One region of the Streptomyces sp. NPDC087859 genome, then DNA from elsewhere that is predicted to be linked to it. Evidence: riboswitches for the same ligand, from Rfam matches in the RefSeq annotation. Region 1 holds a riboswitch; the other holds the start of a gene.
What was found. A riboswitch is a leader RNA that binds a small molecule or an ion and turns the genes downstream of it on or off. The one in region 1 is predicted to bind glycine.
Positions count from the first base shown of each region.

Region 2: linked by a shared signal. The riboswitch ahead of gcvT (glycine cleavage system aminomethyltransferase GcvT) and the one ahead of gcvP (aminomethyl-transferring glycine dehydrogenase) in region 1 are both predicted to bind glycine.

Region 1 covers NZ_JBIUUU010000020.1:9,717-17,307, forward strand. The annotation lists gene ACIOHP_RS38635 (DNA polymerase IV) at 1-494, shown strand, start outside; gene ACIOHP_RS38640 (PRC-barrel domain-containing protein) at 529-906, opposite strand; glycine riboswitch at 1,038-1,134, shown strand; gene gcvP (aminomethyl-transferring glycine dehydrogenase) at 1,308-4,193, shown strand; gene ACIOHP_RS38650 (ABC transporter ATP-binding protein) at 4,256-5,353, opposite strand; gene ACIOHP_RS38655 (ABC transporter permease) at 5,359-6,213, opposite strand; gene modA (molybdate ABC transporter substrate-binding protein) at 6,210-7,037, opposite strand; gene ACIOHP_RS38665 (helix-turn-helix transcriptional regulator) at 7,238-7,591, opposite strand, start outside.
Region 2 covers NZ_JBIUUU010000015.1:814-8,404, reverse strand. The annotation lists gene ACIOHP_RS33205 (ABC transporter permease) at 1-384, opposite strand, end outside; gene ACIOHP_RS33200 (ABC transporter substrate-binding protein) at 495-2,294, opposite strand; gene ACIOHP_RS33195 (ABC transporter permease) at 2,364-3,374, opposite strand; gene ACIOHP_RS33190 (enhanced serine sensitivity protein SseB C-terminal domain-containing protein) at 3,688-4,488, opposite strand; gene ACIOHP_RS33185 (enhanced serine sensitivity protein SseB) at 4,661-5,431, opposite strand; gene ACIOHP_RS33180 (AAA family ATPase) at 5,512-6,174, opposite strand; glycine riboswitch at 6,396-6,505, shown strand; gene gcvT (glycine cleavage system aminomethyltransferase GcvT) at 6,649-7,591, shown strand, end outside.

The sequences.
Region 1 (7,591 bases):
TGCTGAAGGTGCGGCGGTACGACTTCTCCACGTTGACGCGGTCCGAGACGTTGCGGGGGCCGACCGATGACGTGGCGGTGGTGCGGGAGGCCGCGGCGCGGTTGCTGGACTCCGTGGACACGACGGGTGGGGTGCGGTTGCTGGGGGTCGGGGTGAGCGGGCTTGCCGACTACACGCAGGAGGATCTTTTCGCCCAGGCCGCGGGGGAGCGCGCCGAGCTTACGGAGGAGGAACAGCGGGACGAGGTGGCCGAGGAGTCGCCGGTGGTTCCCGTCGAGCGGCGGTGGGTCTCGGGGCACGATGTGCGGCATGACGAGTTCGGGCACGGGTGGGTGCAGGGGAGCGGGCTGGGGAGGGTGACCGTGAGGTTCGAGACGCCGGATTCCGAGCCGGGGCGGGTGCGGACGTTTTCGGTGGAGGATCCCGCGTTGGTGGTGGCTGAGCCGTTGCCGTTGGTGCCGGTCGTGTGTGCGGGTGGCCCCGGCGGGGGCTGAGTGCCGTCTCCCCCGCCTGTCGTGCGCCGCTGTCTCAGGCTTCCGCGTCCTCCGTGCCTGCCAGCCTGCCGAAGTCCCGGTCCGGGAAGGGGGGTGCTGGGGCCACATCCAGGCCGTAGTGGTGGTAGAGCTGGAGTTCCTGGTCGGGGGAGAGGTGACGGCCTACGCCGAAGTCCGGCGCGTCCTTGATCAGGGCTCGTTCGAAGGGGACCCGGAGGCTGCCCTCGCGGAGTTCGCTGGGCTCCAGGGGGACGAAGGCGTCCCTGCTGAAGAGGCCGGTGCGTATGGCCGCCCATTCCGGTACGCCGGTGGCGTCGTCGAGGTAGACCTCGTCGATCGTGCCGATCTTGGTGCCGTTGCGGTCGAAGGCCTTGCGGCCGATCAGGTTCCGGGGATCGATATCGGTCTGCACGGGCCCTCCACTAGGTCGCGGCTCGCAGCTCATCCGTAAGCACTACGAAAGAGCACATTGGGGGAGGTGGCCACTCGAGGGGATCTCGAGGGATCCGCGTCGGCCTCGCTGCTAGGCTGACAAGCGGCTGCCGACCCTGTGCGGGAGAGTCCTCCGGACACCGTTCGGAGGCGCCGAAGGAGCAAATCCTCCCCGGAATCTCTCAGGCACACGTACCGCATGGACGAGGCCACTCTGGAAAGCAGGGCGGGAGTACGGCTTCCGCTCTCACCGACGGTGAAAGCCGGGAGCCCTCGGGCCCCCGGTGAAGCTCTCAGGTTGAGATGACAGAGGGGGAGGCCGTCCGGGTACCCGTGCCGTGGTGCCCCTCGCAGGTCGTGACAGACCAGGAGGCCTCCGTAATGACCGCCCACCGCACTCCGCTCACCGAACTCGAGCAGGGGATCCCCTTCGAGCAGCGCCACATAGGGCCCGACCAGGAGGCGCGGGCCAAGATGCTCGCGCACGTCGGCTATGGCTCGCTGGACGAACTCACCGCCGCCGCGGTGCCGGATGTGATCAAGAACGCCGATGACCTCGACCTGCCCGGTGCTCGCACCGAGGCCGAGGTGCTGACCGAGCTTCGCTCGCTCGCCGATCGGAACCAGGTGCTCGGCTCCATGATCGGGCTCGGGTACTACGGGACTTTCACGCCGCCCGTCATCCTGCGCAATGTCATGGAGAACCCGGCCTGGTACACCGCCTACACGCCGTACCAGCCCGAGATCTCTCAGGGACGGCTCGAGGCTCTGCTGAACTTCCAGACCATGGTCGCCGAGCTGACCGGACTGCCCACCTCCGGTGCTTCGCTGCTCGACGAGGGCACGGCGGCCGCCGAGGCGATGTCCCTGTCCCGGCGCATGGGCAAGAACAAGAAGGGGCTGTTCCTGGTCGACGCGGACGCCCTTCCGCAGACCATCGCCGTGATCGAGACCCGTGCCGAGCCGACCGGTGTGGAGGTCGTGGTCGCCGACCTCAGCGACGGCATTCCGGCCGACGTCGCCGGTCGTGAGATCAACGGCGTGCTCGTCCAGTACCCCGGCGCCTCCGGTGCCGTACGGGACATTCAGCCTCTGATCGAGCAGGCGCACGAGCTCGGAGCACTGGTCACCGTCGCCGCGGATCTGCTCGCGCTGACGCTGCTGAAGTCGCCCGGTGAGCTCGGGGCCGACATCGCGGTCGGCACCACACAGCGCTTCGGTGTGCCGATGGGCTTCGGCGGGCCGCACGCCGGCTACATGGCGGTGCGTGAGAAGTTCGCGCGCAGCCTGCCCGGGCGGCTCGTGGGTGTGTCCGTGGACGCCGACGGGCACAAGGCGTACCGGCTGGCCCTGCAGACCCGTGAGCAGCACATCCGCCGGGAGAAGGCGACCAGCAACATCTGTACCGCGCAGGTGCTGCTCGCCGTGATGGCTGGGATGTACGCCGTCTACCACGGGCCCGAGGGGCTGAAGGACATCGCGCGGCGGACCCACCGCTACGCGGGCATCCTCGCCGCGGGGCTCACCGCCGGTGGTGTCGAGGTCGTGCACGGCGCCTACTTCGACACGGTGACCGCCCGGGTGCCGGGCAGGGCCGCCGAGGTCGTCGCCGCCGCGCGCGAGAACGGCGTCAACCTGCACCTCGTGGACGCCGACCGGGTCTCCGCCTCCTGCGACGAGACGACCACGCGGGCCCAGCTGAGCGTCGTATGGTCGGCGTTCGGGGTCGAGGGCGACGTCGAGGCGCTCGACGCCGTCACCGAGGACGCCGTGCCGGCCGCGCTGCTGCGCAGCGACGAGTTCCTCGCGCACCCGGTCTTCCACCAGTACCGCTCCGAGACGGCGATGCTGCGCTACCTGCGCAGGCTCGCCGACCGGGACTACGCGCTCGACCGCGGCATGATCCCGCTGGGCTCCTGCACCATGAAGCTCAACGCGACCACCGAGATGGAGCCGGTCACCTGGCCCGAGTTCGGGCAGCTGCACCCCTTCGCGCCCGCCGAGCAGGCGCAGGGCTATCTCACGCTCATCCGTGAGCTGGAGGAGCGCCTCGCCGAGGTCACCGGATACGACAAGGTGTCATTGCAGCCCAACGCCGGGTCGCAGGGTGAGCTGGCCGGACTGCTCGCCGTACGCGGATACCACCGGGCCAACGGTGACGAGCAGCGGACCGTGTGTCTGATCCCGTCCTCCGCCCACGGGACCAACGCCGCGAGCGCGGTCATGGCCGGGATGAAGGTCGTCGTCGTGAAGACCGCCGAGGACGGCGAGATCGACGTCGAGGATCTGCGGGCGAAGATCGAGCAGTACCGCGACGAACTGTCGGTGCTGATGATCACGTACCCGTCGACGCACGGTGTGTTCGAGGAGCACGTCGCCGACATCTGTGCGCAGGTGCACGAGGCCGGCGGGCAGGTGTACGTCGACGGTGCCAACCTCAACGCCCTGGTGGGGCTCGCCAAGCCGGGCCACTTCGGCGGGGACGTCTCCCACCTGAACCTGCACAAGACCTTCTGCATCCCGCACGGCGGTGGCGGTCCGGGCGTCGGGCCGGTCGGTGTGCGTGCGCATCTGGCGCCGTATCTGCCCAACCATCCGCTGCAGCCGGCCGCCGGGCCGGAGACGGGTGTCGGGCCGATCTCGGCCGCGCCGTGGGGGTCCGCGGGGATACTGCCGATCTCGTGGACGTACGTCCGGCTCATGGGCGGTGAGGGGCTCAAGCGCGCCACGCAGGTGGCGGTCCTCGGTGCCAACTACATCGCCAAGCGGCTCGAACCGCACTACCCCGTGCTCTACACCGGCCCTGGAGGGCTGGTCGCGCACGAGTGCATCATCGATCTGCGGCCGCTGACCAAGGCGACCGGAGTGAGCGTCGACGATGTCGCCAAGCGGCTCATCGACTACGGGTTCCACGCGCCGACGATGTCGTTCCCCGTGGCGGGCACGCTGATGATCGAGCCGACCGAGTCCGAGGACCTGATCGAGCTCGACCGGTTCTGCGACGCGATGATCGCGATCCGCGGGGAGATCGAGAAGGTCGGCGCCGGCGAGTGGCCCGCGGACGACAACCCGCTGCGGAACGCGCCGCACACCGCCCGGGCGCTCGGCGGGGAGTGGGAGCACGCGTACACGCGCGAAGAGGCCGTGTTCCCGGCCGGGGTGTCGGTCTCGGACAAGTACTGGCCGCCGGTGCGCCGGATCGACCAGGCCTTCGGTGACCGGAATCTGGTGTGCTCCTGCCCGCCGATGGACGCCTACGAGGACTGAGCCGGTTGTGGAGATGGGCCCCGCTTTCGGCGGGGCCCATCTTTTTTAGGACCGTGTGGCCTTTACGCCGGGTATGCGTGCGTTTGCGTCGCCTTGACCGCGGCCCAGATCTCCGCGCCCGGGTGCAGGTCGAGTTCCGCCGCGGCGACCGTGGTGAGGTCCGCGGCGAGGGGGAGTTCGCCGGTGAGGTCGGCGCGGATCTGGTCGCCGTGGGTCTCCAGGCCGGCCACTTCGCAGCGCCAGAGGTTGCGGGCGCTGGAGCCGGTGGGGCGGTCGCGGTAGAGGGTCACGGCGGACGGGGGGAACGCGACGAAGGCCTCTCCCGTGAGGTGCTCGGTGGTGGTGATGTCGGGGCCGGCCTCCAGGTGGACCGTGTGGCCTTCCGACCGGCCCTTGTAGAGGTTCAGGCCCACGAGCTGGGCGATGTAGTCCGTACGGGGGTGGCGGGCGATGTCGGATGGGGTGCCCTCCTGGACGACCTGTCCGTGTTCGATCACGACCAGGCGGTCGGCCAGGACCATCGCGTCCAGGGGATCGTGGGTGACCAGGACGGCGACCGCCTCGAAGTCGGCCAGGTGGCGGCGGAGTTGGGAGCGGACCTCCAGGCGGGTGCGGGCGTCCAGGGCGGCGAGGGGTTCGTCGAGGAGCAGCAGGCGGGGGTGGGTGGCCAGGGCACGGGCCAGGGCGACGCGTTGGGCCTGGCCGCCGGAGAGGCTGCGGGGTTTGGCTGTGGCGTGGTCGCCGAGGCCCATGCGGGTCAGCCACTCGGTCGCCTGTCGGCGGGCCTCTGCCTTTGTCGCGCCCTGGCAGCGGGGACCGAACGCGATGTTGTCCAGGGCTGTGAGGTGGGGGAAGAGGAGGTAGTCCTGGAAGACGACGCCGACGGGGCGGGATTCGGGGGGTGTGCGGTCCAGGTCGGTGCCGTCGAGGCGCAGGTGGCCGGCGGTGAGGGGGGTGAGGCCGGCGAGGGCGCGTAGGGCGGTGGTCTTGCCTGCGCCGTTGGGGCCGAGGAGGGCCACCACCTCGCCGGGGGCTGCCGTGAGGGTGATGTCGAGGTGGAAGGTGGGGTGGGTGACGATCAGGTGGGCGTGGAGGCCATTGTCGTCGGGTGCGGGTGGCCCCTGTGGGGGCTTGGCGCCGTCGGCGGCTGAGGGTCGCATGGTCGTCATGACGCCGTCATCCAGCGGTCCCGCAAGCCCGCCAGTACCGCGATCGACACCGCCAGGAGCACCAGGCTCAGGGCGATCGCCGCTGCCGGGTCGCTCTGGAGGGCCAGGTAGACCGCGAGGGGCATGGTCTGGGTGCGGCCGGGGAAGTTGCCGGCGAAGGTGATCGTGGCGCCGAACTCGCCCAGGGCCCGGGCCCAGGCGAGGACGGCGCCGGCCGCGATGCCGGGGGCGATCAGGGGGAGGGTCACGCGGCGGAAGGCGGTGAAGCGGGAGGCGCCCAGGGTGGTGGCCGCCTCCTCGTAGCGGGGGTCCGCCGCGCGCAGAGTGCCCTCCACGCTGATGACCAGGAACGGCATCGCCACGAAGGTCTCCGCGACGATGACGCCCGCCGTGGTGAAGGGGAGCGTCACGCCGAACCAGGAGTCCAGCCACTGACCCACGATGCCGTTGCGGCCCAGAGCCATCAGGAGGGCCACGCCGCCCACCACCGGAGGCAGGACCAGGGGCAGGGTCACCAGGGCGCGGACCAGACCGCGGCCGGGGAACTCGGTGCGGGCCAGGAGCCAGGCCAGGGGGACGCCGATCAGGAGACTGAGGGCGGTCGCGGCCGTGGCGCACACCAGGGACAGACGTAGCGCCTGCCACACCTCGGCGCTGGTCAGCTGCTCCGGGAGGGTGCTCCAGGGGGCCCGGACCAGCAGGGCGACCAGGGGGAGGATCAGGAACGCCAGGCCCAGCAGGGCCGGAAGGAGGAGGGGCAGCGGCACGCCCTTGAACGGCTGTCGGCCGCGTCCCCGTCGCGGACCGCCCTTGAGGGTGTCCGCGGCGCCGGTCCTGCCGAGGGAGGTCACGGCTTGAGGAACCCGGCCGCGGTCAGGACCTTCTGGCCCTCGGCGGACCGGACCAGCTCGATGAACGCCTTCGCCGCGGCGGCGTTGGGGGCGTCCTTGAGCAGGGTGATCGGGTAGTCGTTGATGGCGTCGGCCGACTCGGGGAAGTCCACGCCCTCCACCTTGTCACCCGCGGCCCGCACATCGGTCTTGTAGACCACCGCGGCGTCGGCCTCCTTGAGCTCGACCTTCGTCAGAGCGCTCTTGACGTCCTGCTCGTAGGAGACCGGGGTGAGCTTGAGGCCGGCGGCGTCGAGGGCCTTCTGGGCGGCGGCACCGCAGGGCACCTCCGCGTCGCACAGCACGACCTTCAGGCCGGACTCGGTGAGGTCCTTGAGGGAGGTGATCCTGTCCGGGTTGCCCGGCAGGGTGGCGATCTCCAGCTGGTTGCGGACGAAGGTGGCGGGCGTGCCCGTGGCGTCCTCCGCGGCCGTGACGATCTTCATGGTCTTGGGGCTGGCCGCGGCGAACACATCGGCGCCGGCACCGTTCGTGATGCTGGCGGCCAGGGTGTCGCTGCCGCCGAAGTTGAAGGTGACCTCGGTGCCGGGATGCGCCTTCTCGAACTCCTTGCCCAGGGTCGTGAAGCTCTCCTTCAGGGAGGCCGCGGCGAAGACGTTCACCGTGCCGGACAGCTTCGCCGACTCGGACGCCGAGGTGTCGGAGCCCGCGGAGTCGGAGTCGGAGGAGGAGCAGGCGGTCAGGGCCAGCAGCGCGGCGGCGCCGGCACCGGTCAGCCGCAGGGTGCGGCGGGTGCGACGGGTCCGGCGCGCGGAACGGGTCATCACGGTCTGCTCCTTCACGGTCTTCGGGCAGGGGCCTGTCGAAGACCCTGCGGCGATGATACTGCCGCATATGCAAGGCGTAAGTCTCCTGTCGCATCGCATGATCCGGCCCCATCGCGGGTTGGGGTGCGCATGTGCGTTTGTACGAGACTGCCTTGTCGGGGGTACGGGGGCTCGGGGCCCGGGGGCCTGGAGGGGGCTCAGGTGCGGTCGATGTGTACGTTTGTCGACTTCACGCGGGCCGTGGCCTCCATGCCGACCTCCAGGCCCAGTTCCTCGACGGCCTCGCGGGTCAGCAGGGAGACCAGGCGGTGCGGGCCGGCCTGGATCTCGACCTGGGCGGCGACGTCGCCGAGCTTGATCGCGGTGACGATGCCGGGGAAGGCGTTGCGGGCCGAGGTGTACGACGGCTCCTCGTCGCCGGTGTCGCCCCTGGCCAGCTCGACGGAGAACGCGGCCAGGTCCTGGCCGTCGATGAGCCGACGCCCGGCCTCGTCGCGGTGGGTCGCCATCCGGCCCGCGTCCGCCCAGCGGCGCGCGGTGTCGGGGCTCAC
Region 2 (7,591 bases), on a different contig from region 1:
CCACAGCACGGCGGCACCGAGCGCGAGTCCCAGGGTCACCGGGAAGCGGTCGGTCAGCACCGGCCAGACGGCCTGCTCGCTGCGGAAGGAGTAGCCGAAGCACGGCGCGGAGCAGTGGATGACGTCGCCGCCACCCGCATAGGTGCGGCCCGCGAAGATGCCCTTGAAGAACTCCCAGACCTGAGCGTAGATCGGGTCGCCCAGTCCCAGCTTCTGCCGCACGCCCTCGACAGCGGCGGGGTCGGCCTGCTTGCCCACGAAGCTCAGGGCGACGTCGACACCCGCCCACTTGGGGACGAGGAAGAAGATGCCGAAGACCACCATGATGATGACCACGAGCATCACTGCGGCGGCAAACAGCCGCCTGATGAGGTAAGCGAGCACAGCTCTCGGCCCGCCGCGGATCGCGGGCCACCGGAGGTCGTCCGATGGCCCGCGATCACACGTCGCCGGCCTTCACCTGCCTTTCGTGCCGTTCGGCGGGTGTGCCGGGATTACTTCGAGGACTTCAGACCGAGGTTGACGAAGTCGTACATGCCGCTGTAGTTGTCCGACGTGTAGACGTTGGCCAGGCGGTCACCGCGCCAGTTCACGAACTTCTCGAAGACGAACGGCAGGTAGTAGCCACCGTCCATCACCGCGTGGTTGATGTCCTTGGCGAGCTGGAGCTTCTCCGCGTCACCCTGCGTCTTGACGTAGGTGTCGAACAGACCGTTGATCTTCTTGTCGTCGATCATCGCGAAGTTGTTGTTACCGCTCTCCAGGATGTACTTGCCATCCCACAGCGGCAGACCGAAGCCCTGGACGGACGGGAAGTCCGCGCCCCAGCCCATGATGATGATGCCGAAGCCCTTCTTCTTCACGTTCGAGGGGCTGCCGATGATGCCGGAGGTCTGCGAGCCGTCGTACTGCTCGATGTCGACGGAGATGCCGATCTTCTTCAGCGAGGCCTGGAGGGACTCGGCGGTGGCCACCTCGACCGGCTTGTTGTTACGCACCGCGATGGTGGTCTTGAAGCCGTTCGGCTGACCGCAGGCCTTCAGCTCTTCCTTGGCCTTGGCGACGTTGCCGTTCTTGTTGGCACCGGCGAGCTCGTACGGGTCGTAGGACTGGCCCTCGGAACCCGGAACGGTCGGCGGGAGCATGTTGGTGCCGATGTCACCACCGGCGACCGGGCCACCGCGCGCGGTCTGCAGCGAGACGTGGTCGGCGCCGTAGATCACGGCCTTGCGGCAGTGCTCGTTGTCGAACGGCTTCACCGTCTGCGGGAAGACCGCGTAGCGGATGTAGCCGGAGACCGGGTTGTCCAGGTTGGCCTTGTGCTCCTGGAGGGCGCTGGTGCGGCCCTGCGGGGACAGACCGGTCTGGTTGATGTCCAGGTCGTAGTCACCGGCGAGCAGACGGGCGTCCAGGTCGTTGGCGTTCGAGAAGAACTTGACCGAGATCTTGTCCGGGTACGCCTTGCGGATCGGGTCCGAGGCCTGGTCCCACTTGTCGTTGCGGACCAGGACCAGGTCCTTGCCCGGGCTGTACGACTGGAACTTGTACGGGCCGGAGGAGAACGGCTTCAGGCCGTACTTGGACTTGGTGTCCTTGTCCTGGCGGACCGGGGAGGCCGAGACCAGGGCGAGGATCTCCTGGAAGTCGGCGTTGGCCTCGGGCAGCTTGAAGACGATGGTCTTGTCGTCCGGCGTCTCTATCGCCTTCAGACCGAGCTTGTCCGCGGAGGTGTCCTTGTACGGGCCCTTGTACTCGCCCTTGGGGTCGAGGACGTCCTTCAGGTACACCGGACCGCCGGACAGCACGTCCTGCGCCCAGACGCGCTCGATGCCGTACTTGACGTCCTTGGACGTGATCGGCTTGCCGTCCTCCCACGTGATGCCGTCACGCAGGGTGTACGTGTAGGTCTTGCCGTCGTCGGAGACCTTGGCCAGACCGGTGGCGAGGTCCGGCGTGAGCTCGGTGCCCTTCTCGCCCGGCGCGGCGGCACCCGTCACGAGCTGACGGCTGTAGTAGCGCGCGAAGTTCCACATGAAGCCGTAGTAGCCACGCGTGGTGTCCCACGAGTCGGCGTCCTGGGCACCGGCGAACTTCAGCTCGCCGCCCTTCTTGGCCAGCGAGGCCTGGGCGACCTTGTTGTTCGCGGCGTTGAAGCCGGCCGCGCCCGATGAGCTGTTGTTGCCGTCGCCGTCATCACCGCCGCCGCCGCACGCCGCCGTGGTCAGCAGCGCGGCGACCGCGGCGACAGCGGCAAACGCCTGCTTCCGCCGCCCTGAGGTGCGTTGGGTAGTCACGATCTCGGATCCTCCGGATTTGATGAGAGACCCCGTGTTGGTGCCACGGGACGCTTTGTGTACGGCAGTTCAGCGGGAACCCTTCGGGTCCAGCGCGTCACGCACGCCGTCGCCGAAGAGGTTGAAGGCCAGAACGGTGATGAAGATCGCTACACCGGGGACCACCATGTACGTGGGGTCCGACTTGTAGTAGTCGATCGCGTTCGAAAGCATCTGCCCCCAGGAGGCCGTGGGCGGCTTGACGCCCACGCCCAGGAAGCTGAGCGCCGCCTCGGTGAGGATGTTGGTGGGGATCATCATCGTCGTGTAGACGATGATCGGCGCGACCAGGTTGGGCAGCAGTTCCTTGAACAGGATGTAGAACCGCCCGGCGCCGAGCGAGCGGGCCGCCTCGACGTATTCACGCTCGCGCAGCGAGAGCGTCTGGCCGCGCACCACGCGTCCGATGTAGGGCCAGCCGAAGAAGCCGATGACCAGGATCATCACGAACAGGCGCACGTCGGTGCCGGTCAGTCCCAGCATCTCGTTCGGCATGACGGAGACCAGCGCGATGATGAAGAGCAGCTGCGGGAAGGCCAGCAGGCCGTCCATGACCCGGCTGATGGCCGAGTCGATCCAGCCGCCGAAGAAGCCGGCCAGGATGCCCAGGATCGTGCCGATGACGACGGCGACGATCGCGGACAGGAAGCCGACGAGCAGGGAGATGCGGGCACCGTAGAGGACCCGGGCGAAGATGTCCCGGCCGTTGACCGGCTCGACCCCCAGCCAGTGGTCGCCGCTGACGCCGCCGAAGGACCCCTTGGGGGTGCCGAACAGCGGGTCGATCAGGTCTTTGTCGTTGTACGTGTTCGGGTCCTGCCCGTACAGGTTGGTGATCACCGGCGCGAGCAGTGCGACGACGATGAGGAAGAGCACGACAATGCCGCCCGCGAGCGCCAGCTTGTCCCGCTTCAGGCGCTCCCAGGCGATCCGTCCCAGGGAACGCCCCTGTACGGCCTTGGCGTCGGCGCTGATAACCGCCGCTTCTTCGGCCGCGCTCGGGGCCGCTTCCGCGGTCGGCTCGTGCAGTGGTGCCGTCATCTGGCAGGGGCCCCTCTCAACCGGCGGTAGCCGGCCTTCACTTGCCGCTGTGGCGGCGTGATCAGTCCGTCGTACACAGGGGCGAACCCACCCCTGCTGCGGGAGTCTTCAACGCTTTGGCGATCTGTTGCCAGACTTGGCGGTGAAAGGATGCATAAACGTGATGCGGCTAGGAGGGTTCCGTTATCCGGACGCCGGGTAACGGCCGCCGGACGGGGACCAGTTGGGACAATGAGGGCCTCATAGGGGCTATCTCCCCTCATCTACGCGCGCAGATACACTCTCGTAACAGTAGAGCCTGTGACTGTCTGGATCAGTAGCCGCCGGGCGCCGGAGGGTAGCCGTACCCCGCCGCCGGGGCCTGGGCCGGAGCCGCCGCGTGCGCCTCGCGGTCGTAGAAGGGGCGGGCGCTCGCGCGCATCCACATCGCGACCGGGTCGTACTCGTCGGACATGGCGACGGTCGACACCGGCAGCCCGTCCGGGACCGCGCCGATGGACTGCTGCATCATCGCCCGCACCGAGTCCACGGCGGGCGGACTGGTGTCGTACACGTCCAGCCCGATGGCGAGGTACGGCGCTCCGAGCGCGGGCTGCACCCAGGCGCGGCGCAGCGAGCGGACGGCCGGGGTGCGGTGGGCGTTCTGCGCGATCAGGCCGTAGAACTGCGGAATCTCGATCCCGGGCTCCGACAGCCGCAGCGGGCCGGCGGGCTGGCGCTCCAGACCGGTGGCGATCCGGCGCAGGTCGAGCCAGGGGATGCCGACGCCGCCGCCGGGGGCGTGCGGGTTGAGCCAGAGGCCGAAGTGGTCGGGGTAGAGGGTGCGGGCGACGTCGACCCCGTCGACGACCTCGTAGGAGCGGTTCCACCCACTGGCGCTCAGTTCCTGGGCGGAGGTGACGCACGGGGCGTATCCGTACCCGCCCACCTCCATGTTTCCGTACTGGGCGTCCGGGGAGCCCGACTGGCCGTGCCAGAGGAGCATCCAGATCTGGCCGGAGGAGGGGGTGGCGAGGGCGCGGAGGAGTGCCTCGTAGGCGTCGTATCGCCCTGGCGTCACCTGGCGCAGCATGTGCTCGACCTGGCCGGTCGCGGCGGTGCCGCTCGCGCTCACCTTCTACCGCCCCTTCGGGAAAGTTGCGTGTGTCTGCCGACAGCTTAAGCGGTGGGAGCTCGGGGCTTGCGTGGTCTGTCGGCTGCGGGTGTGTGGGGGTTGATCGCGCCCACGCGGCGGAGCCGCAAATCGACACAGCCCCGCGCCCCCGGGTCGGTGCCCCTGGCGGCGTTTACACGTCCCCTTGGTAGAACGGGCGTACTTTTTGTCGCATCCAGTGGCCGACCGGATCGTCCGCCACGTCCAGCAGGACCAGGTTCACCGGCCACTGCACCGGGGTCCGGCTCAGGGCGCGGCCCAGTGCGTCCATGGGGAGGGTACGCAGGTCGCCCTCCCACTGGGAGAGTTCGACTCCCACGAACATCACGGGCTCGGCCGTCTCGATCGAGGCAAGGCAGCGGCGGGCCGTGCGGACCACGCCGGTCGCGGCGAACTCGGCGGAGGCGGCGGCGAGGAAGTCGACCGGGTCGTCCTGCCAGTCGGGCTCGTAGAGCTTGACGCGGCCGCCGGTGTTGGGGCCGTCCAGCGGGGTGCGGCCGACGCGGCAGAGCTCGGCGACGGCGGGCGGCGGGAGCGGGACGCCGACCACACCGTCCGGGTTCACGGCGATCCCGATGTGCGGGGGCAGACCGCGCGCGAACTCGACCGCGGGCGCGATCGTGTACGCCATGTGCCCGCCCGCGACGTGCCGGAACTGCTCCTCGGAGCTGAAGACCGGGACGTACGCCTGACCCTCGATCTCCATGCTGGGCAGGTCCAGGGGGCCGGCGTGCGGGCCGCCGCCGTTCGGCAGCGGGACCCAGACGAAGCTGCGGCCCAGGACCTCGATGATCCGGCCGCCGGCCGCGGGCATGCCGAGGGAGGCCGAGAGCACCTCCTCCAGCTCGTTGCCGGGCCATCCGCCGCCGTACGGATGGGGGTGTGCCTGTGCCGGGAATGCCATCTGTCCGTCCGCCTGCCGAGTGCTGCCGCTTGTGGCCTGTCTGTGGCTGAAAAGGCTAGCGGGTGTGGAGGCGGCTGAGGTCAGCCCGTGAAACCGACCCGGCGCAGGGTGTCCGCCGCGTCGCGGTCGAGGAGCACCGCCGAGCCGACGCCCTGCGGCAGGTCGCCCTTGGCCACGGAGCGGATCAGCCGGTCGGCCGCGGTGCGGTGCCGCAGGAAGGCGTACCTGGAGACGCCGCGGCCGCGCTCGCGCTGCCCGGCCAGGGCGGTGTCCGGGGTGACGTCGAGCAGCAGCAGATGCAGGGTGCCGCCCCGGCGGCGGGCCTCGCGGGCCAGCCAGCCGCGCACCCAGGACTGGGTGCCGCAGTCGTGCACGACGACACCCTTGCCGGAGCGCAGGGCGCGGAACAGACCGAGGTAGTGGGCGGCGCGGACGAGGGGGCGGTAGATCGCGTACGGCAGGAAGCGCGGCGCCCGGTCGTCCCAGCGGTCGCGGGTGTCCTGGGAGTCGATCCGGATGCCCTTGACCGTCCGCCGCATCAGGGTGGACTTGCCGCTGCCGGGCAGGCCGGTGATCACGACCAGGTCGTCCGGGGCGAAGAGCAGGGCGTGCGGGCTGTGGCCGGCGCGGTCGCGCAGGTCGCGGACGACCGGTTGCGCCGCGCACGTCTGCCGGGCCGGAGCGGCCGGCTGTGCGGGCAGCGCGACGGCCGACGTGGTGGCGTACGCAGTGGTCCTGTTCACCGTGATCGTCCTCCCCTGGGGCGGGTCACGAGTTCCCCTCCCCGTCGAGTGTAAAGAGAAGGTAATCCGCGGCGCCTCCTGTTTCCGTCCGTTTCTCGCAACAGGCCTGCTACAGGGTGCGGCGAGTGACGGTTGAGTCTGTGCGGCCCCTGTGGGAACCTCCCCTGCCCCGCCGGACGGATGCGTGCAATGATGTCCGCGCCAACTGCATACCGGCCGTTTGAATCCGCGCGGGAGAGTTCCGGGCCGTACGTCCTCGTACGAGTGCCCGGGCGCCGAAGGAGCAAGTCCCTCCCTTGAATCTCTCAGGCCCCGTTACCGCGCGGGCGAGGCACATCTGAAAAGCGAGCCGCCCTCCGGCGGCTCCACCCAAGGTGCAAGTCATGTCCCCTGCGGTCATGGCGAACCTCTCAGGTTCCGATGACAGATGGGGAGGAACGACCTCGCCGTCATGCCTTGGGAGACAACCGTCCGATGAGCAATGAACCCCGCCTCACCGCGCTCGATGCCCTGCATCGCTCGCTCGGCGCGACCATGACCGACTTCGCCGGCTGGGACATGCCCCTGCGCTACGGCTCCGAGCGCGACGAGCACAACGCCGTGCGCACGAAGGCCGGGCTCTTCGACCTCTCGCACATGGGCGAGATCACAGTGAGCGGACCGCAGGCAGCCGCCCTCCTGAACCACGCCCTGGTCGGCAACATCGCCTCCGTCGGTGTGGGCCGCGCCCGCTACACCATGATCTGCCGTGAGGACGGCGGCATCCTCGACGACCTGATCGTCTACCGGCTCGAAGAGACCGAGTACATGGTGGTCGCGAACGCCTCCAACGCCCAGGTCGTCCTGGACGCGCTCGTGGAGCGTGCGGCCGGCTTCGACGCCGAGGTGCGGGACGACCGGGACGCCTATGCGCTGCTCGCCGTCCAGGGACCGCAGTCGCCGGGGATCCTCGCCTCGCTCACCGACGCCGACCTCGACGGACTGAAGTACTACGCCGGGCTGCCCGGCACGGTCGCCGGCGTCCCGGCACTGATCGCCCGCACCGGTTACACGGGCGAGGACGGCTTCGAGCTGTTCGTGAAGCCCGAGCACGCGGTCGAGCTGTGGCAGGCCCTGACCAAGGCGGGCGAGGGCGTCGGCCTGGTCCCCTGCGGTCTGTCCTGCCGGGACACGCTGCGTCTGGAGGCGGGCATGCCGCTGTACGGGCATGAGCTCTCCACGGAGCTGACCCCCTTCGACGCGGGCCTCGGCCGGGTCGTGAAGTTCGAGAAGGAGGGCGACTTCGTGGGCCGCGCGGCCCTGCGCGAGGCCGCCGAGCGCGCCGGTCACGAGCCGCCGCGCGTCCTCGTCGGCCTGATCGCCGAGGGCCGCCGGGTCCCCCGCGCCGGGTACGCCGTGGTCGCCGACGGCCAGGTGA